Regions from separate parts of the Cobetia sp. 29-18-1 genome, predicted to be linked through region 1. Evidence: predicted binding sites of a transcription regulator. Region 1 holds the regulator's gene; each other region holds the start of a gene.
What was found. Region 1 encodes LexA, which represses DNA repair genes until DNA is damaged. Its sites were predicted from a motif close to TACTGTNTANNTANACAGTA; they were not measured.
Positions count from the first base shown of each region.

Region 1 (7,263 bases):
GCGTTTCCTGCCCGCCGCGCCTGAGCACTTCCATGCCTGCCCAACTGCCGAACCCCGTCCCACCGATCACCGCCAGCATCGCCCGCCTCCTTGCCACCCATGTGCAGGAATCTCTCGGGACCGGACACTCCGATCCTCAGCGAACGCTACTCCGAGCCCACCGACAACGACAAGCACAATCGTCACGCTCTGCGCCAGGAGAACAGAAAAGGCCCCGAAAACGACACCACCCGCCGCGGTTGCCCGGGCGGGTGGTGAACGAATGCCAGCGTTGACGATGGCTATCGCACGCGATGGCGACTGCCATCCGGCGGCTCATGTCACAGACACTTGGGTTAAAGCCCTTGGGTTACAGCCCCTTGGGTTACAGACCCTTGGGCGCGTAGATGCCCGGCGCGTTACGCCAGTAGCCCTTGTAGTCCATGCCGAAGCCGAACAGGAAGCGGTCTTCGACGTCGAGACCACAGAAATCGGCCTTGAAGCCCGGGTAGGCCTTGCGGTCATGCTTCTTGTCGACCAGCACACAGCTGGACACGCTGCGCGCACCGGCTTCACGGCAGTACTCGAGAATCGCGGCCAGGGTGCCACCCTCATCGAGGATGTCATCGACGATCACCACGTCGCGACCGGCCATCGGCAGCTCCGGGTTGACGCGCCAGAACAGCTCGCCGCCGCGCATCGCGCCACGGTAGCGAGTGGCGTGCAGATAATCGACTTCCAGCGGGAAGTCGAGGCGGGTCAGCAGCTGGCCGGCGGTGATCAGGCCGCCGTTCATCACGCAATAGAAGATCGGCATGCGATCGCCGAGGCGTTCCGTCAGCTCAACGGCCATGCGGTCGAGTGCCACTTCAAGGTCAGCTTGCGGGATCAGGCAATCGGCATTGTCCATCACCTCACGCATTTCGTCATGCAGGGCGGTGAGGGTCTCAGGCGTCGGAGTCAGCATCGGGAGTTTCCTGGGTGTCACTGGCCTCATCTCCACGCCGGACGGGCGCAGAGGAGGATGTAGCAGCGGCGGTTGAATCAGAACGGCGGCGGGACCCGCGCGTCTGCGTGTCTGATGACGCCGCGGCATTCTCAGCCTCGGCGTCGTGTTCATGGTGGCGTCCTTCGAAGGGCAGTACATCGGCAAAATGCAGACGCTGACCCGGCAGCGCCACCTGGGCATCATGCTCACGGATGATGTCGTGCACCTTGAGCAGGACATCCTGCTTGATCGCGTGGTACTTCACCCAGTCGGTGGTGCGCGTGAAGACATAGACGAAGAAGTTCAGCGAATGCTCACCATAGGTGGTGAAGTTCACGATCTGGGTGCGCGTCTGGTCGATCTCGTCATGGCCTTCCAGCATCTCGCGTACCGCGGCAACGATGGGGCCGACCTGGGCGGCATCCTCATAGCGCAGCCCCACGGTCTCGAAGATGCGGCGATTGTACATGCGCGACGGATTCTCCACCGAGATGCTGGTGAAGATGGCGTTCGGCACGTAGAGGGGCCGCATGTCGAAGGTGCGGATGCGCGTCAGGCGCCAACCGATATCCTCGACGGTGCCCTCGATCTCGCGGTCCGGTGAGCGGATCCAGTCGCCGACCTTGAAGGGCCGGTCGAGATGGATCATCAGGGCGCCGAAGAAGTTGGCCAGCAGATCCCGCGCCGCAAAGCCGACCGCGATACCGCCGACACCCCCGAAGGCCAGCACCCCGGACAACGAGACGCCGAGATTCTGCAGGATGGCCAGCCCCACCAGCACGACCACGACCGCCCGCAGCAGCTTGCTGATCGCCGAGGCCGTGGTGGCATCCATCGCGTTGACGTTGGTGCCGGGCGGCGGCATGGTGCGCAGCGCCTCGAAGCGCTTGACCATGCGAATCAACGCCCAGGCCAGCGCCAGCAGGGTCACGATCTGGCGCGCCGTGCCCAGGTACTTCTCGGCCCCGCCGAGGCTGAACTGGCCGGCGATGATGCCGAGCGCCAGCAACACCCCCATGCTGTAGAGCCAGAATGACAAGGGATGACGCAGGCCATGCACCAGGGCGTCATCCCACAGGTTGCGGCTCTTCTCGGCATGCGTCGCCAGGCGGCTGAGCACCACCCGCTCGATGAGGTGCAGCAACAGCACCGCCAGCAGTAGCAGAGCGAGATTGATGCCCCACAGCGGCAGACCAAAGGTCTGCTCGACCCATTGGCGCAGCGGCTCGACCCATTGATTGATCATCTCTTCGGCAGGCGCTGCCAGCTTGTCGGCAGCAGCCTCGGTGGCGGATTGCTCAGCCATGGGAATTCCTTGCCAGTCTTCGACTCGAAAAAGGCACCGCGTGCCTGATTATTGCGCGCTACCGGACTCAGAGACCGACCGTGCGTCAGACGCGTCAGCGGCGCCTAGCGTGCCCGAGGGCATGGCAGCCTGCTGTGATGCCTGACTGGCCGCCATCGATTCGAGCCGCGCGTGGGTGCGCCGCCAGCGTGCCAGCCCCACCAGACCATCCAGCGTCGGGCGAGCTCGCGCATAGCGCAGACGCGCCTGGCGCTTGCCACGGTGGCGCTGCTCATCGTCATCGAGGCTGTCGAGCACTTCGCGCGCGGCGGCCGGGTCATTGCAGACCAGCGCCATGTCGCAGCCGGCGTCCAGCGCCAGGCGTGCACGCTCTGCCGGGCCACCTTCCGCGACGGCCGCCGCCATGCCGAGATCATCGGAGAAGATGGCGCCCTTGAAGCCGAACTCTTCGCGCAGCAGGCCCAACCAGCTGGGTGAGAAGCCCGCGGGACGTGCATCGAAATCCGGATAGATCACATGCGCCGGCATCACGCCACCCAGGCGCTCGGCGAGGGCCGCGAAGGGCTTGAGGTCATGTTCGCGCAGCTCGCGGAACGGCCGCGGGTCGACCACGCGCTCCAGATGGGTATCTGCCGAGATGCCACCATGCCCCGGGTAGTGCTTGCCGACGGCGGACATGCCCGCCTCCTGCAGCCCGTCGATGAAGGCGCCGCCCACCGCGATGACGTCTTCCGGCGTGGCGCCGAAGCTGCGATCGCCAATGATGGTCGAGCCCGCCACATCGATATCCAGTACCGGCGCAAAGGTGATATCACAGCCGATGGCTGCCATTTCCATGCCCAGCAGCCAGCCGGCATCGCGTGCCAGACCCAGGCCTGCGGCCTGGGCGTCTTCGCCGCAGCCATCACAGTCACGCCCGAGACAGCACTGCGCCAGGCTGCGCATCGATGGCAGGCGTGTCACGCCCTCGCGCAGACGCTGGACGCGCCCGCCTTCCTGATCGATGGCGATCAGCAGGTGGGGATTGACGCTGCGAATCTCGCGGCTCAGTTCCAACACCTGCTCGGGAGAAGCGCAGTTGCGCGCAAACAGGATGACGCCCCCGACGGCAGGGCGTGCCAGCAGTTCACGTTCGTCGCGGGCGAGGGTCAGCCCCGCAACATCGACCATTACGGAGCCCAGTGGCTGTGTCATGTCATCCTTCCTGTCCATGGCCTGCGGCAGTGATGTCCCGTGAAGAGAGGAGCCACGACCGCCAGGACTTCATGTCTTTTACGGGGCTCGGCAGCCTGGAAGAAACGTGATGAATCAGGCTGCCAGCGCGAGGAAAGGCGCAATTCTAGCCGACTGAACCCCTATCGAACAGTCGCGGCCAGCTGCGCCCCGGCAAGGGGCTGTCACGCAGATTCCGGTGACAGCTCATGGAGGGTATCAGACTCGGGCACCAGCGCCTTCAGGCATGCAGCAGTACCGGGGTGCCGGGCACAGCCTCGGCAAAGAGTCGCAGCAGGTCGTCATCACGCAAGCGAATGCAGCCGTGGGACGCCGCTACCCCCATGGGCTCCGTGCTGGGCGTGCCATGAAAATAGATGTAGCGGCGCAGACTATCGACCCGCTCGCTGCGGGCATTGCGACCACGATTGACGCCGGGCTCGCGGCCGCTGAGCCACAGAATGCGCGTCAGGATCCAGTCACGCTCAGGATGCTCCGCGGCAAGCTCGGGCGTGAACACCTCGCCCGTGAAGCGCCGTCCGCGATAGACGGCGCCACGCGGATTGCCCGCCCCGATGGCGGCTCGAATCACATGCCAGCCGGTTGGCGTGCAACCGCTGCCGTCGAGCTCGCCAATACCGTTGAGGCCGCTGGAGATCGCGCAGGCGTGCACCAGCGCCTCAGGGTCAGCCGCGGGGGGCGGCGCATCACGACTGCCACTCGGCGCGTCATTGCGTATCTCAAGGCTTTGGCGCGAGAGGTCCACCGCTACCCAGCAGGCCATCAGCTGGCCGCCTGGGTGACCGCCTCACCATCTCCGAGCGAGGCCGGCAACGGCGCTGCCATCGCCGCGACCACCACCGGACGCATGTGCTGGATCAGCTCACGCACCGTGGTGTGATGGCCGTACTCGGCTTCCTCGATATCGCGCAGCGCATCCAGGCCCGAGAAGGTGAAAATCACGCTGCCGAGCATGAAGTGCAGGCGCCAGAAGCGCTCGTTGTCCGGCAGATCAGGCGTCGCCAGCTTCAGAAGCTCGGCGAAGCGGCTGAAGACCGTGCCGTAATGCTCGCGGATATAGCGTCGCATGTGGCCCTGCCCCTGGGTATAGGCCAGCCCGAGCAGGCGCATGAAGGTACGCAGGCTGTTGCGCTCGGCCGGCACCTCCAGCACGGTACGCGCCATCACCTCCAGCAGGACCTCCAGCGGCACCTGACGCCCGGCGTATTGCTGCTCGACGCTGTCGAGTGCCGCGTGGAAGCGCTCACTGAACGGGTCGAGATAGCGTGCGAAGACCGCCTGGATCAGCGATTTCTTGGAGCCGAAGTGGTAGTTCACCGCCGCCAGATTGACCTTGGCCTTGCTGGTGATGTTACGCAGTGAGGTCTCGGCGAAGCCGCGCTCGGCGAACAGCACCTCGGCAGTATCGAGGATGCGGGTAACGGTATCGGTCTGGGCCATGGGCGGAACCCTTGTCAGGTAGAAAAGAACTGGAGTCGTAGGTCACGGCGCAAGCCCCGCGCGGCGACTCTCTCATGAGGTGGTGCATGTTCACCGCAAGGCACGTTCGATCACGGCACCCGTGAGCACCGCCATCGACGAACATTCGTTTGAAACACTTTGATTCTAGCGCGCCATGCCATGACTGACAATTCTCTCGCGTTTCAAACGCCAGAGGTTTAGCCAAGCCTGATATTCCCTCAACGCTGACCGTGCCGATTCAAGGGCTCGCCTAGCTGGGTGACTGACCACCCCGCCAGCGCCAGGCCGGGTTCACTTCCAGACATTCACCACCAGACATTCACCTCCAGGCATTCACTTCCAGACATTCCCATCAAGAAAGAATGCCTCGGATATCAGCACGAAAAGTCGCCAGACAGCGATATCTCGGCGACTACCTGCCCTTTGAGGCCACCACGCAAGCCACGATGCCTTGCATGACCGCCATGACTGGATACAATGACAGTTGTATGGATGCACACCCCGTGCCGTCAGCTCAAGATGCCGCCCAGGCCAAAGGCAATGCCATGACCCAGCCGCTTACTCCGCGCCAGCAGGATGTCTTCGACTTCATCATCAAGACCATCAAGTCCTCTGGCTACCCGCCGACGCGGGCCGAAATCGCCCAGGCGCTGGGCTTCCGCTCACCGAATGCTGCCGAGGAGCATCTGCGTGCCCTCAAGCGCAAGGGCGCCATCGAGATGGTGCCGGGCACCTCTCGCGGCATTCGCGTGCCGTCGCTGGCTGACGTCGACGACAGCGCCAACGATGGCCTGCCGGTGATCGGGGAAGTGGCCGCCGGCAGTCCGATTCTTGCCAGCGAGCATATCGACCGTCACTGCCCGCTGCCGAGCGACTACTTCTCGCCGGCTGCCGACTACCTGTTGCGCGTGCGCGGCGTGTCGATGAAGGACGTGGGAATTCTGGAAGGCGACCTGCTGGCCGTGCACCGCACCAGCAGCGTGCGTGACGGACAGATCGTAGTGGCACGTCTGGGGGATGAGGTCACCGTCAAGCGCTTCCGCCGTGACGGGCACTACGTGTGGCTGGAAGCCGAGAACGAGGACTTCTCGCCGATCAAGGTCGACCTGCGCACGGACAGCCTGGAGATCGAAGGTCTCGGGGTGGGCGTCATCCGCGATGGCGGCCTGCACTGAGGCCTTGACCAGCAGCGCTTTGAGCAACGAGCTATGCCCAGCAGCACCTTTCTCGCAGAGCTCTGAGCAACAGAAAAGCCGCACGCATTGCACAAAAAAACCCGCCTCGAGGCGGGTTTTTTTGTGCGCGAAGCGCGAGCGATGAATCAGTGCACGATGCCTTCTGACTGCTCGTCCTCGTCTTCTTCGCCATCCCAGAGGCGAGTCCGGGTGATGGCGTGGTCGATCATCTCACGCGCGACCTCGAAACGATTGTCACGCAGCAGATCGGCGGCCTCGTCCGAAATGCGAATGCTGAGCAGCGGCTCACCTTCGCTTTCCGCGGCGCGCAGAATCACTTCACCATCTTCCATTTGCACAATTTCAAGTACGGCGGGATCGGACACGTCATTCCTCCTGCACGGCATCTCGCGAGATACCGGCGTCGTTGTAATCGTCAGCGCGACGGCTGGCAAGCCCGGCACCGCGTTGCCATCAGCGACGCAGAAAAAAGTACGACCACAGCCAGAGCCATGGTCGTACCGGAGAATGCAGGGCTTGCCACAATGCGATCAGTCTAGCACCCGTGAAGGCGAAACGTCACCCGATTGCCATGCGCCAGTCATCACCAGCGTGCAGCACCAGATCAACGCCTTGACCTACCACTCGACACTCGACTCGCGCAGCTGCGGCAGCAGCGCCTTGAATGCCGTGATGGCGGCACTGAGACGCTCGGCCAGCGAGGCGCTCGAGGCTGCCGCGATGATCAGACCATCACCACGCGAACGCGATTCCTCGCGGCGAGCGACGCCGCCCTCTTCATGCAGGCGGGTCACATCCGCGACCAGCTCAGACAACCAGCTGTCGGAATGCTCCAGCAGGCTGCGCAGCTGCTCGACCTCGGCGATGGGCGTCGGCGGCGACGCCAGGCGCTCGCGCCAGCTACCCTCTGGCCAGCGCGCCGTCACGGCACACTCTTCCAGCAATGACGCCAGCGCCAGCTCCAGCAGGGCGAGCGCGCCCTCTTCACCGGCCATGCGACGCGCCACGGCATGCTCATCGTCGCCAGAGGCTGCTGACTGGGCCAGCAGCAACTCGGCCTGATACAGCAGCTGATTGGTACGGGCACGCTGGCTCATCAG
Region 1 covers NZ_JARWKS010000007.1:78,303-85,565, forward strand. Annotated here, with positions in the region: gene QD208_RS07375 (S-methyl-5'-thioinosine phosphorylase) at 1-79, opposite strand, end outside; gene QD208_RS07380 (hypoxanthine-guanine phosphoribosyltransferase) at 365-946, opposite strand; gene QD208_RS07385 (mechanosensitive ion channel family protein) at 927-2,273, opposite strand; gene nagZ (beta-N-acetylhexosaminidase) at 2,322-3,467, opposite strand; gene QD208_RS07395 (L,D-transpeptidase) at 3,727-4,269, opposite strand; gene QD208_RS07400 (TetR/AcrR family transcriptional regulator) at 4,269-4,946, opposite strand; gene lexA (transcriptional repressor LexA) at 5,513-6,142, shown strand; gene QD208_RS07410 (hypothetical protein) at 6,289-6,528, opposite strand; gene QD208_RS07415 (DUF6586 family protein) at 6,781-7,260, opposite strand; gene topA (type I DNA topoisomerase) at 7,260-7,263, opposite strand, start outside.

Region 2 (7,263 bases), on a different contig from region 1:
TCGACATCGAATCTTCCACGGAAATCCCTCTTTACTTGGTTCAGTCTGTGCCACCGTCAATCAGTGACACGATAAATAATCTGTTCATCAGCCTGGCGTCTCGGCACCTGGCTGGCAGCGGCCTCAACTGCGCCTTGTGATCTCAGACCTCAAGAGCCGCAAGCAATTCCCCGGGCCAGCGTCTGGGGCGCATCGTCGTGGCATCGACGCAAGCGATCACGACTTCCGCTTCGCTCAAGATCTGCTCACCGCGCAGCGCCTTCTGGGTGAACGTCAAGCGTGCACCGCGCAAGGCGCCTGCCGTTGCCGTCACGGTCAGCAGGTCATCCAGATGCGCAGGACGAAGATAAAGATTTGTTACACTGTGTACTACCAACTGAATGCCTTTTTCAAGCAAGGCTTGCTGCGTGAAGCCCTTCGCTCGCAACCATTCACTGCGCGCGCGTTCCATGAAGCGCAGATAATTCACGTAGTAGACGATGCCACCGGCATCAGTATCCTCGATGTAGACGCGCACAGTATGGTGAAAACATGCAGCTTCACCCTTCAACGTATTTCCTGCGCCTTCAGATGTCATGACGCGTCATTTCCTTCCTGTCCCAGGCGCGCCTGCTCTTCACGCGGGGTGATCCCGAAGTGCAGATAGGCCGAGCGTGTGACCAGACGCCCACGCGCCGTGCGCATCATGAAACCCTGCTGAATCAGATAGGGCTCCAGCACATCCTCGATGGTATCGCGCTCTTCCCCGATGGCCGCCGCCAGTGAATCGACCCCGACGGGCCCGCCATCGAACTTCTCGATCATCGCCAACAGCAGTCGACGATCCATGTGATCCAGGCCGTGGCTGTCGACATTGAGCATGTTGAGCGCCTTGTCGGCCACTTCCAGCGTCAAGCGACCATCCGAGCGCACTTCGGCGAAGTCACGCACTCGGCGCAGTAGACGATTGGCAATACGCGGCGTGCCGCGGGAACGACGCGCAATCTCAAGCGCCCCTTCCATCTCGACTTCCATGCCGGAAAGCCTGGCACTGCGTGCCACGATGTCGGTGAGTGACTCGATATCGTAGAACTCGAGGCGCTGGACGATGCCGAAGCGATCGCGCAGCGGCGCCGTCAGCAGCCCCGCGCGCGTCGTCGCGCCCACCAGGGTGAATCGTGGCAGCTCAAGCTTGATCGAGCGGGCCGCGGGGCCTTCACCGATCATGATGTCGAGCTGATAATCTTCCATCGCCGGATAGAGCACTTCCTCGACGGCCGGTGACAGGCGGTGAATCTCGTCGATGAACAGGACATCGCCTTCCTGCAGGTTGGTCAGCATCGCTGCCAGGTCCCCTGCCCGTTCCAGCACCGGCCCGGAGGTCGACTTGATATCGACACTCATCTCGCTGGCGATGATATGCGCCAGCGTCGTCTTGCCGAGTCCGGGCGGGCCGAAGACCAGGGTGTGATCCAGACTATCGCCTCGTCCTCGTGCGGCACTGATGAAGATTTCCATCTGCTCGCGGACGATGGGCTGTCCGATGTAGTCACTCAGCGTGCGTGGCCGATTGGCGCGATCGATCCGCTCTTCCGGATCATGCGTCGCCGCGGAGATCAGTCGGTCCGACTCCATCATGATGCTTGCTCAACTCCTGATGACGCAGGTCACGCACATGACGCGGGTCATGGGCCATGAACGTGCGTCAGTGGCAGGTGGCAAGGTTTGCCAGGGCGGTGCAACGATCTAGCGCATCTGCATTCAAGCGCGCACTTTCTACCCCAGTAACCTGCCAACCCCTAGTCAATAAATCCAATCACGATGCGCCGTTTCCTTCACGGAAACTATAGGGCGCATGTTTGCTGCCCTGGCGGGGCTTCAGCTGGCCATCTTGCGCGCCAGCGCCGCCTTGATGAGCGCTTCCGTGGAGGCGCCGGTCTCGAGCCCGGAGAGCATCTTGGCCGCCTCGACAGGCTTGTAGCCCAGGGACACCAGCGCGGCTTCGGCATCCGCCAGAGGATGGGTGACCGGCGGTTGTGGCTGGGAGGCACGCGCCATTTCATCCAGACCATCATCCGCCGGCAGCGTCCAATGCTTGAGGCGATCACGCATCTCGATGATCAGGCGATCCGCCGTCTTCTTGCCGACGCCCGGCAGTCGTGTCAGCGCCCGGCTGTCTTCGTCGTGCACACAGCGAATGAAATCGGACTGCTCCATTCCCGACAGAATCGCCAGCGCCAGACGCGGGCCGACACCGGAGATCTTGATCAATTCACGGAACAGACGACGCTCGGGCTCCTTGCCGAAGCCATACAGCAACTGCGCGTCTTCGCGCACCACCAGGTGGGTGTAAAGCTGGCAATGCTCGCCCACGGCCGGCAAGCCCAACAGGGTGTTCATCGAAGCTTCCAGTTCATAACCGACACCCTGTACGTCAAGCACCAGCTGCGGCGGTTGTTTTTCCAGCAATGTCCCGGTCAGGCGTCCAATCATGTTGCGGCTGTCCTTGCTCGGCAGAGAACGTGTTCGGTGGGATCGTGCTGCTCACAGACCCGATTCTCTGCACGGATTGTTACAATGCGGGCAAGCCTACCAAAGATGAAGCGTAGGCGGCATGTCCCAGTGTCACGACGAATTTGTCGCATCTTTCTGACAGTCATATCTTGGGTGATGGCACGAAGCCTGATGCCACGCGGCTTGGCGCATCACGCAATCGACTGCTGCCAGGCTCGGCAGACACTCTACAAGTGACTGAAAAATCGCTATTAATTGAGCACGATACCGCATTTGTCGCTCAACGGCATGTCAGGCGTCGGGCTCGAAGTCTCGCCAGCTGCTGCTACGACGCACGCGGGTTCCCTTGCGTCGACTGGTATTCCCCAGCCCCAAGGCTTCCAGCTGATCATTGCCGGGCGTCAGGCGTCGACGCGCGAAACAATGCGTCAGGGCAATGGCCAGCGCATCGGCGGCATCGGCCTGCGGCGTGGCGGAGAGCTTGAGCGTATGCGTGACCATATGCTGCACCTGTGACTTCTCGGCGGCACCGGTACCGGTCACGGCCTGCTTGATCTGCCGCGGCCCATATTCGAACACCGGCAAGCCGTGATTGGCCGCACACACGATGGCAGCCCCGCGCGCCTGGCCCAGCTTGAGCGCCGAATCGGCGTTCTTGGACATGAAGACCTGCTCGATGGCGAATTCCGCGGGGCGATGCAGGGCGATCACCTCGCTGATACCGGCATAGATCTGCGCTAGGCGCTGATCCAGGCTGACCTGTGACATGCGAATGCAGCCACTGTCCACATAGCGAGGCTGGGCCGCAGAGACATCCAATACCCCATACCCGGTCAGACGTGAGCCCGGGTCGATGCCAAGAATGATCATGCTGCCGCCTCGTCTCTCACACCTTCCATCTTCGCTGTCGTCATCGCGCCATCGCTCTTACTGTGTATATAACCAGCCACCATGCCACAAAAAAGGCGGTGCGACACTGTCATTGCCTGACGTGAACGCCAGCAAACAGTCTCGCACCGCCTTGTCGGGCTTGCTCGCCCCCTCGCCTACCAGGCCAAAGGAACAAACCTGCCACTGCGGGACCGCCCTTGTCTGATCGAATCAGTCCAGACGGCCCCACCAGTCACTCTCTCGGTCATGCGCCGCTGAATCAGGCCTGACCGCTTTCGTCCTCGACCTTGACCTTCTGACGCAGACGGATGTTCAGCTCCTTGAGCTGCTCACCGCTGACCACGCCCGGGGCGTCGGTCATCATGCAGCCGGCGCTCTGGGTTTTCGGGAAGGCAATCACTTCACGAATGGTCTTGGCGCCGGTCATCAGCATCACCAGACGGTCGAGACCGAAGGCCAGACCACCATGGGGCGGCGCGCCGAACTTCAGGGCGTCGAGCAGGAAGCCGAACTTCTCTTCCGCTTCTTCTTCACCGATGCCCAGCACTTCGAACACGGTACGCTGCATGGCCTGATCGTGGATACGGATGGAGCCGCCACCCAGCTCGGTGCCGTTGATGACCATGTCGTAGGCGCGAGACAGTGCCGCTTCCGGGTTGGCCTTGAGCTCTTCCGGCGTGCAGGACGGCGCGGTGAACGGGTGGTGCAGCGCGCTCAGGCGGCCGTTGGCATCGGCTTCGAACATCGGGAAGTCGACGACCCACAGCGGTGCCCACTCGCGGGTGTAGAGGTTGAGGTCTTCACCCAGCTTGACGCGCAGCGCACCGATGGCCTCGGCCACGATGTTGGCCTTGTCAGCGCCGAAGAACACGATGTCGCCATCGACGGCGCCACAGCGGTCCAGCACTTCATCCACGACGTCTTCCATGAACTTGACGATCGGCGACTGCAGACCCTCGATGCCCTTGGCACGTTCGTTGACCTTGATCCACGCCAGGCCCTTGGCACCGTAGATGCCGACGAACTTGGTGTAGGCGTCGATTTCCTTGCGTGACAGGCTGGCACCGCCCGGGACACGCAGTGCGGCGACACGGCCCTTGTCGTCCTTGGCCGGACCGGAGAAGACCTTGAAGTCCACGCCGCTCATCAGGTCATCGACATCGACCAGTTCCAGCGGGATACGCAGGTCCGGCTTGTCGGAACCGAAGCGGCTGATGGCCTCGGAGTACGGCATGGTCGGGAAGTCGCCCAGCTCGACATCGAGCACTTCCTTGTAGAGGCCACGGATCATGGTCTCGGTCATGCCCATGATGTCCTGCTCGTCGACGAAGCTGGCTTCGAGGTCGATCTGGGTGAACTCCGGCTGACGGTCAGCACGCAGGTCTTCATCACGGAAGCATTTGGCGATCTGGTAGTAACGATCGACACCGGCGACCATCAGCAGCTGCTTGAACAGCTGCGGAGACTGCGGCAGTGCGAAGAAGCTGCCGGCGTAGGTGCGGCTCGGCACCAGATAGTCGCGTGCGCCTTCCGGCGTGGCACGTGTCAGGATCGGGGTTTCGATGTCGAGGAAGCCCAGGGCTTCGAGCTGGGCGCGCACGCTGTGAGTGATGCGCGAGCGCAGACGCAGCTTCTCGATCATGTCGGGACGACGCAGGTCGACATAACGATACTTGAGGCGAACTTCCTCACCGACCTTGTTGTGGTCGTCGAGCTGGAACGGCGGCGTCTGTGCGGTGTTGAGCACTTCGACGTCCTTGGCCAGCACTTCGATCATGCCTGTCGGCATGTTCGGGTTCTGGGTGCCTTCCGGGCGCAGACGGATACGGCCCTTGATACGCAGCACGAACTCGCTGCGCGCCTTGTCGGCAGTGGCGAAGGCATCGACGGTGTCCGGATCGACGACGATCTGGGCGATGCCATCACGGTCGCGCATGTCGAGGAAGATGACGCCACCGTGGTCGCGACGGCGGTGCACCCACCCGCACAGAGTGACATCCTGATCGATCAGGGTCTCGTTCAGTTTGCCGCAATAGTGGCTGCGCATGTTGATTCCTTGTTGCTCAAATTCATGATCGACGCGCTGATGCGCATCTGTCTCAGAGGGCCTGCCGTTGGCGATGAGGGTCAAGGGTACCCGCTGGGCGCCCTTGACCCTCATCACGCTGATGCCTGACGCACCATCCCAGCTGTGTCAGGCGGTGCTGTCGCTACCACCGGCCAGATTCTTCTTGCTGCCGGACTTGAAATCCGTCTCGTACCAGCCACTGCCTGCCAGACGGAACCCGGCGGCGGAGACCAGCTTCTCGAGCTGGTCCGTCTTGCATTCCGGGCACTCCGTCAGTGGCGCAGCGCTGATCTTCTGCAACTTGTCCATCCGATGGCCACAGGCCTTGCAGTGGTATTCATAGATCGGCATGGTTTTCTTTCCTGACAATACTGGTCACGGGGCTGTCTGAGCACCGTGAACCATGACAATGTTATGCCTTGCGGCGCGTCTTGCGTTCAGCGCACCTGCGGCCCCAACATGAGAGCTTTCGCAAGCACCAGCAAGAGACGCCTACAATAAGGCCAGTTGAGCGGCTTTCAAGTCAAAGCGAAAGGGGCACATTATAGCGTGCTCGGCCCCGTGCGGGGCAACACCCAAGCACAAACCGGCCCAGACGCTACGTACTCGTCATTTCCGGGCCAGCCTTTCTGTCTTCCTGTCTATCTTCCTACGCCATCATGAGGCACCTATGTCCGATCACGATCGTACTGCGCAGTCTCCCTCTCATTCTTCCACGCCCGCTTCCTCTCACTGCGAGCCCGCCTCGTCCACCAGCGCCCCGCAGGCCGTCATGCTAGATGCCGGCTCCGTCGGTGACGGACTGGACTTCTCGCGTCTCGAGGCCCGTCTGGAAGGATTGGTCTGTCATGACGCCACCGCGCCCGAGGAAGTGGTGCCACGACTGAGCGGTGCCTCCATCGTGCTGGTCAACAAGGTACGCATCGAGGCGCACCACATGGATGAGCTGCCGACCCTCAAGCTGATCGCGGTGATGGCGACCGGCACCAACAATATCGACATGGCGGCCGCCGAAGCACGCGGCATTCGGGTCATGAACGTCAATGCCTATGGCACTCATTCGGTGGCGCAGCACACCTGGATGCTGCTGCTGGCACTGGCAGGCCGCCTGCCGGAATACCAGACCGACATCGCCGCGGGCAAGTGGCAACGCAGCGCGACCTTCTGCCTGATGGGCCGCCCCGTGGTGCAGCTGTCCGGCAAGCATCTGGTCATCATCGGCAAGGGGGAGCTGGGCACTGCGGTGGGCAGGCTGGCCGAGGCGTTCGGCATGCGCGTGACCTTTGCCGCTCGTCCGGGCACCGCCCCCACCGCCGAACGCCCCGCGCTGGAAAGCCTGCTGCCTCAGGCTGACGCCATCAGCCTGCACTGCCCGCTGACCCCAGAGACGCAGCATCTGATCGATGAGCAGGCGCTCGCCGCCATGAAGCCCGGTGCACTGCTGGTCAATTGCGCCCGCGGGGGCATCATCGACGAGGACGCAGCGCTGGAGGCACTGGCCACCGGACAACTCGGCGGCCTGGCGGTGGATAGCCTGCCGGAGGAGCCGCCACGTGAAGGCCACTCGCTGCTCTCGGCCCTGGAAAGCCAGCATCATTCGGCGAGTGCACCCTTGAACCTGATCGTCACGCCACACAATGCCTGGATCAGTCAGGAGGCGCGCCAGAACATGCTCGATCTCAGTCTGGCCAATATCGAGACATTCCTGAGCGAACACGCCTGACACGGCCACAGCCTCGCGGCCTCAACCTCGCGATGATAGCCACTGACACCGAGTGGCAGGTGTGATCGGCACGTCACGAAAAAGCCCC
Region 2 covers NZ_JARWKS010000008.1:84,307-91,569, forward strand. Annotated here, with positions in the region: gene tolQ (protein TolQ) at 1-7, opposite strand, end outside; gene ybgC (tol-pal system-associated acyl-CoA thioesterase) at 143-577, opposite strand; gene ruvB (Holliday junction branch migration DNA helicase RuvB) at 574-1,617, opposite strand; gene ruvA (Holliday junction branch migration protein RuvA) at 1,858-2,472, opposite strand; gene ruvC (crossover junction endodeoxyribonuclease RuvC) at 2,785-3,363, opposite strand; gene aspS (aspartate--tRNA ligase) at 3,644-5,431, opposite strand; gene QD208_RS08275 (zinc ribbon domain-containing protein) at 5,579-5,803, opposite strand; gene QD208_RS08280 (D-2-hydroxyacid dehydrogenase) at 6,123-7,175, shown strand.
Region 2: a site for LexA is predicted at 3,422-3,441, ahead of ruvC (crossover junction endodeoxyribonuclease RuvC). Genes of this name have one in related genera too.

Region 3 (7,263 bases), on a different contig from region 1:
GGTCTGGCGACGGTTTATCGTGTGCTCACCCAGTTTGAAACAGCGGGACTGGTGATGCGTCACAACTTCGATGGCGGTCACGCCGTCTTCGAACTGTCCCAGGAAGAACACCATGACCACATGGTATGTCTGGACAGCGGCGAGATCATAGAGTTCTGTGATCCCGAGATCGAGCGCCGTCAGCGCGAGATCGTCGAGGAGCACGGCTATGAGCTGGTCGAGCATGCGCTAGTGCTCTACGTGCGTCCCAAGGGCGACAAGAGCGACAGCTGACGCGGGTTGCGTCAGGGATGACGTGGCCGGAGAGCCTTCTCCGGCCAGATACACGAACGGCCGCCCCTGAGGGCGGCCGTTCGTGTATCTGGCGTTCATGTTTCCTCAATCCATGACTCTGGCGTTCGTCTTGTTGAGGAGCGTCATTGGACGAATGGACGTCGCTGGCAGTGCATGAACGGCGACGGCGGCTTTGGCGGCAGTGCTCAGTGGCGGCTGTCGGCAGCGCCGAGCATCTCGCGGGCATGGGCGAGGGTCTGCTCGGAAAGGTGAATGCCGCCCAGCATACGTGCCAGCTCGCGCACGCGACCGCTTTCATCCAGCAGCGCCATGTGGGTGCGGGTCGTGTCCTTCTCGGCCTGCTTCTCTATATGCAGGTGCTGATGCGCCTGTGCGGCGACCTGCGGCAGGTGAGTGACGGTCAGCACCTGGCCCTTGTCGCCCAGGCGACGCAGCAGCTGACCGACGATCTCGGCGGTGGCGCCGGAGATGCCGACATCGACTTCATCGAAGACCAGGCTGGGGATGGTCGAGCGACTGGCGGCCACGACCTGGATCGCCAGTGACACACGCGAGAGCTCGCCGCCGGAGGCCACCTTGGCCAGCGCACGTGGCGGCTGGCCCGGGTTGGCGCTGATGCGGAAGTGGATGCGTTCCATGCCTTCGGGCTGCGGGCGCTCCCGCGCCTCGATGGCGACCTCGAAGGTGGCCTTGCCCATGCCGAGGAAGGCCAGCTGGTCCTGGATGTCGCTGGCCAGTTGCGGGGCGGCAGTGGCGCGTTTGGCGCTTACCTCACTCGCCAGCCCCTTCCATGCCTCGCGACGCTGAGCCACTTCTTCCCGCAAGGCTTCGATGGCCTCCTCATCGCCACCCAGGCCGTCGAGTTCTTCGCTCAGGCGCTGATGAAGGCCATGCAGCTCGTCCGGCATCACATGATGCTTGCGCGCGATCTGGTGAATGCGGCTCAGGCGCTCATCGACGAAGGCCAGACGCTCGGGATCGAGTTCGGTGACTTCCACGAAGCGATGCAGTTCACGCGCCGCTTCTTCTATCTGGATGCGCGCTTCCTCGAGCATACCCAGTGCACTGGCCAGTGAGCCATGCTCGTTGCCCGGCAGATGTGCCAGGCGCGCCAGGGCCTGGTTGAGGCGTGGCAACGCACCTTCTTCGTCGTGATCACAGCATTCGGCGGCGGACTGCGCCTCGGCCAGAATCTGCTCGGCATTGGCCAGCGTTTCCTGCTCCTGCTCCAGGGCTTCCAGCTCTCCTTCGCACAGCGCCAGTTCATCAAGCTCCTCGACCTGATAGCGCAGCAGCTGGCGACGTGCACGCACCTCATCGCCATCATTGCTCATGCGTTTGAGACGACGATGCGCCTCCTGCCAGTGACGGAAGTCCTCGCGCAACTGGGCAGCCTGAGTCTCCAGGCCAGCATATTCGTCGAGCTGACGCAGATGCGTCTCTTCCTTGAGCAGGGAGTGATGGGCGTGCTGGGAGTGGATGTCGATCAGGTGCTCGCCCAGCTCGCGCAGGCCGGCGATGGTGCAGGGCGTGCCGTTGATCCAGGCCTTGGAGCGGCCGCTGGCAGTGATGACGCGACGCAGCAGGCAGTCGTCGCTGCCCAGTTCGCGCTCATCCAGCCACTGACGGGCACCGCCAAGCTCACTGATATCGAAACGCGCGATGAGGTCGGCGCGGTCGGCGCCATGCCGCACGCTGCCGGCATCGGCGCGCTCGCCCAGACACAGGCCGAGGGCGCCGAGCAGGATGGACTTGCCGGCACCGGTCTCGCCGGTGATGGCGGTCATGCCGCGGCGGAAATCGAGCTCCAGCGTTTCGACGATGGCAAAATCTTGGATGGCGAGTTGCAGCAGCATGACTACCTCCGAGGGGGCTTTGACGTACGCCGTGCTGGGAGAACATCAGCGGACCCGGACTCGATGGGCGGGCTACGGTGTCGCCATACAGTATGTTTATACAGTGAACATGGCTTTTTATACAGCACGTTCGGGTGGCCTTCAATCCATGCCGGACTCAGTGGGGAGAAAAGCCCGCGGCAAGGCTTGAGAAGCGATGTGCTGTCCCCATATAGAGGCACTGACACTTTCAGTCGGCAGCAATGGCCTGGCCTTGCTGCCTCTCAAGGCAACTCATGGCCTGTCTGTCAGCCAGTACGCGTGATGCTTCGCGACAAGCTCAGCAGGCCACGAATCAGGGCAATGGCGCATAGACGCCGGCCCGCAGGAGATCAGCATGGCTCAGGACCCGCAGACCCCGATGGATGAAGAGCTTCAGCGTGCCGCTCGCGATGCCGAGCCGCAGCCGGAAACGCCGGAAGGTGAAGTGATCGACAACGTACTGGATGCCGACGATACCGGCGCCGAAGGCTCTCTGGTGGACAACCCGGAAGCCGAGATGCTGGCCGCCCAGGTCGAAGAGCTTGAGCAGGCCGTCAAGGAAGCCAAGGACCAGGCGCTGCGTGCGGCTGCCGATGCGCAGAACGCGCGCCGTCGTGCCGAGCAGGACGCCGAGAAGGCGCGCAAGTTCGCGCTGGAGAAGTTCGTCAAGGAAATGCTGCCGGTGGTGGATTCCCTCGAGAAGGCACTGGAATCCATGTCGGGTGACGAAGCGGCCAAGACCCACGTCGAAGGCATCGAGATGACCTTGAAAATGCAGCTGGATGCCCTGAACAAGTCAGGCGTCGAGCAGCTGGATCCGCACGGCGAGCCCTTCGATCCGGAATACCATCAGGCTGTCGCCATGGTGCCGTCCCCGGACGCGGAGCCGAACAGCGTCATCGACGTGATGCAGAAGGGTTACACCCTCAATGGCCGCCTGGTGCGTCCGGCGATGGTGGCAGTCAGCAAGGCCTCCTGAGGCCTGCGCGCTCCCGACGCCCGATAGGCGTTGGATCGCGCCCTGTGGGGGCTCAGGGCGATCCGGTCCGGGAAAATTTGCCCGGCCGGGTCTTGAAACCCTGACACGCGACCCCATCTAGAGAAACAAGTTCAGGCACCGACACAAGGTGCCGACATCCAGACTTATCTTTCAGGCTAGCAACAGATTCGAGGTATACGATTATGGGACGCATCATCGGTATTGACTTGGGTACTACCAACTCCTGTGTGGCAGTGCTCGACGGCGAGAAAACCAAGGTCATCGAAAACGCTGAAGGCGGTCGCACCACACCGTCCATCATCGCTTACACCGACGACAACGAGATTCTGGTCGGCCAGTCGGCCAAGCGTCAGGCAGTGACCAACCCGGAGAACACTCTCTTCGCGGTCAAGCGCCTGATCGGTCGCAAGTTCAAGGATGATGTGGTTCAGAAAGACATCAAGATGGTGCCGTACAAGATTGTCGAAGCCGACAACGGCGACGCCTGGGTGCAGGTGAAAGACAAGAAGATGGCTCCGCCGCAGATCAGTGCGGAAATCCTCAAGAAGATGAAGAAGACCGCGGAAGACTACCTCGGTGAAGAAGTCACCGAAGCCGTCATCACCGTGCCGGCCTACTTCAACGATTCCCAGCGTCAGGCGACCAAGGACGCCGGCCGCATCGCGGGTCTCGACGTCAAGCGCATCATCAACGAGCCGACTGCCGCAGCCCTCGCCTACGGCATGGACAAGTCTCGTGGTGACAAGACCATCGCGGTCTACGACCTGGGCGGCGGTACCTTCGATATCTCCATCATCGAAGTCGCCGACGTCGACGGTGAGACCCAGTTCGAAGTGCTCGCCACCAACGGCGACACCTTCCTGGGTGGTGAAGATTTCGACATGCACCTGATCAACTACCTGGTTGACCAGTTCAAGGCAGACAGCGGTATCGATCTGTCCGGCGACAACCTCGCCATGCAGCGTCTGAAGGAAGCCGCCGAGAAGGCCAAGATCGAGCTGTCCAGCGCTCAGCAGACCGACGTGAACCTGCCGTACATCACGGCTGACAACACCGGTCCGAAGCACCTGAACGTCAAGGTGACCCGTTCCAAGCTCGAGTCTCTGGTCGACGATCTGGTTGCACGCTCCCTGAAGCCGTGCCAGACCGCGCTGTCCGACGCCGGCCTGTCCGCCTCCGAGATCGACGACGTCATCCTGGTCGGTGGTCAGACACGCATGCCGCTGGTGCAGTCCAAGGTGGCCGAGTTCTTCGGCAAGGAAGCCCGCAAGGACGTCAACCCGGATGAAGCGGTCGCCGTCGGCGCCGGTATTCAGGGCGGCGTGCTGGGCGGCGACGTCAAGGACGTGCTGCTGCTGGACGTGACCCCGCTGACCCTCGGTATCGAGACCATGGGTGGCGTGCTGACGCCGCTGATCGAGAAGAACACCACCATCCCGACCAAGAAGTCTCAGGTGTTCTCCACCGCTGACGACAACCAAGGCGCGGTGACCATCCACGTCCTGCAGGGTGAGCGCAAGCAGGCCGCGCAGAACAAGTCTCTGGGTCGTTTCGACCTGGCCGACATTCCGCCGGCACCGCGCGGCGTGCCGCAGATCGAAGTCGCCTTCGACCTGGATGCCAACGGTATCCTGAACGTGTCCGCCAAGGACAAGGCGACCGGCAAGGAACAGTCCATCGTCATCAAGTCTTCCGGCGGCCTGTCCGACGACGAGATCGAACAGATGGTGCGTGACGCGGAAGCCAACGCCGACGAAGACAAGAAGTTCGAGGAAATGGTCCAGCTGCGCAATCAGGCCGACGGCATGATTCACGCGACCAAGAAGACCCTGACCGAAGCCGGTGACAAGGCCGAAGCCAGCGAGAAGGAAGCCATCGAGACGGCGATCTCCGAGCTGGAAGAAGCCCTGAAAGGCGACGACAAGGATGCGATCCAGGCCAAGCTGGATGCACTGACCGAAGCGTCCGGCAACCTGGCGCAGAAGCTCTACGCCGAGCAGGGCGCCCAGGGTGAGCAGGCTGCCGAAGGTCAGGCTGGCAAGAAGCAGGACGACGACGTGGTTGACGCCGAGTACGAGGAAGTCAACGACGACAAGAAGTCCTGAGGGATTTCTTGAACGACGTCTGATGACAGCGCGGGAGCCTTGTGAAGGTGTCCCGCGTTGTCGTTTGCATCGGTGGCGCCCTGCGCTAGCCGCGAGCCACCGGTGACAACCGGCATTCCAGAACAGACCGGCAGCCTCAGGCTGCCAGCAATCCAGGCGGACCTGATCCATGTCCAAGCGTGATTATTACGAAGTGCTTGGTGTCGAGCGTGGCGCCGACACCAAGGACATCAAGAAGGCGTACCGACGCCTGGCCCAGAAGCATCACCCGGACCGCAACCCGGATGATGAAACTTCGGCCGAGAAGTTCCGTGAAGTCTCTGAGGCCTACGAAGTGCTGTCCGATGCTGACAAGCGCGCCGCCTATGACCAGTTCGGTCATGCCGGTGTCGATGGTCAGGGCGGCGGTGGCTTCGGTGGCGGCGGCTTTGGCGGTGGTGGTGCCGGCGGCTTCGGCGATGTGTTCGGCGATGTCTTCGGTGACATCTTCGGTGGCGGCGGTGGTCGTCGCAATCCGAACGCTCCGCAGCGCGGCAGCGACCTGCGTTACAACCTGGATCTCGATCTGGAATCGGCGGTTGCCGGTACCACGGTCGATATCCGCGTGCCGCGTCTGGCGGCCTGTGGCCACTGCGATGGCGATGGTGCCGAGCCGGGTTCCAGCAAGGAAACCTGCCCGACCTGCAATGGCATGGGCAAGGTGCGCATGCAGCAGGGCTTCTTTGCGGTCGAGCAGGCATGTCCGACCTGCCACGGTCGTGGCGAGAAGATCAGCGTGCCGTGCCGCAAGTGTCACGGCGAAGGCCGCGTCCAGGAATCCAAGACCCTCTCGGTCAAGATTCCGCCGGGCGTCGACACCGGCGATCGCATCCGCCTGAACGGCGAAGGCGAGGGCGGTGTCAACGGCGGGCCGTCAGGTGATCTGTATGTGCAGGTCAACCTGCGCGAGCACGAGATCTTCAAGCGCGATGGTCGTCACCTGCAGTGTGAAGTGCCGATCAGCTTCGTCGATGCGGCGCTGGGCGGTGAGCTCAATGTGCCGACCCTCGACGGACGTGTCGTGCTGAAGATTCCGGCCGAGACCCAGACCGGCAAGCTGTTCCGTCTGCGCGGCAAGGGCGTCAAGCCGGTGCGCGGCGGCCCCGCCGGGGACCTGCTGTGCAAGGTGGTCATCGAGACCCCGGTCAGCTTGAATGAAGAGCAGAAGGAGCTGTTGCGTCAGTTCCAGCAGAGCCTCGGTGATACCGGCAAGAGCCATTCACCGAAGGAGAACAGCTTCTTCGATGGCGTGAAGAAGTTCTTCGAAGACATGAAGCCATAGGCATTCGCCTTGCCGTCTGCGGGTCAGCCCCGTGGATGGCCTTCATGCCAGAGAGCCCCGCACTCGACTTGTCGAGTGCGGGGCTCTCGCGTTTCAGGCTCGGTGGCTCAGCCAAGCAATTCAGTCCGGTGACTCATTCTGGTAGCTCAGTCCAGTAGCACAGCCCGGGGCATGGCTACTCCGGAGCTGATTCAGCCGTGAAGGCCTCTGGCTCGATGACGGCAAAGCAGCTCAGCAGCGTGGTCTGGAAGCTGCTGAAGTTGTCATCCGAGATCATCAGGAAGCGATTGCCTTCCAGATGCGTCAGCCCTTCGAAGTTGTCCAGCGACCAGCCATCGCCGCTCGACAGGCGTGCCAGGGTGCGCACCTCGGCCTGGGCGCCGGGCTCACCGAGATGCGCGCGGCGCAGACTGATCACCAGCGGGAAGGGCGGCGAGAAGGCGCGCTCCAGCATCAGCATGTCACCGTCGGGCAGCATCTCCATTGCGGTCAGGCTCGAGCCGGTGTCGCTGGCCAGCGGGTAGCTCCACTCGTGCTTGTCATCGAGGCTGAAGATGCGCGTCATGCCGACGCTCATGCCCTCGGGCGTGGCTTCCAGTCCGGCGAGCATGCCGTATTCCGGGTGCAGGGTCAGGGCTTCCATGCCGTTGTTGGGCGCCGCGCCAC
Region 3 covers NZ_JARWKS010000015.1:49,576-56,838, reverse strand. Annotated here, with positions in the region: gene fur (ferric iron uptake transcriptional regulator) at 1-273, shown strand, start outside; gene recN (DNA repair protein RecN) at 480-2,150, opposite strand; gene grpE (nucleotide exchange factor GrpE) at 2,527-3,150, shown strand; gene dnaK (molecular chaperone DnaK) at 3,354-5,276, shown strand; gene dnaJ (molecular chaperone DnaJ) at 5,446-6,597, shown strand; gene QD208_RS12365 (esterase-like activity of phytase family protein) at 6,773-7,263, opposite strand, start outside.
Region 3: a site for LexA is predicted at 2,237-2,256, ahead of recN (DNA repair protein RecN). Genes of this name have one in related genera too.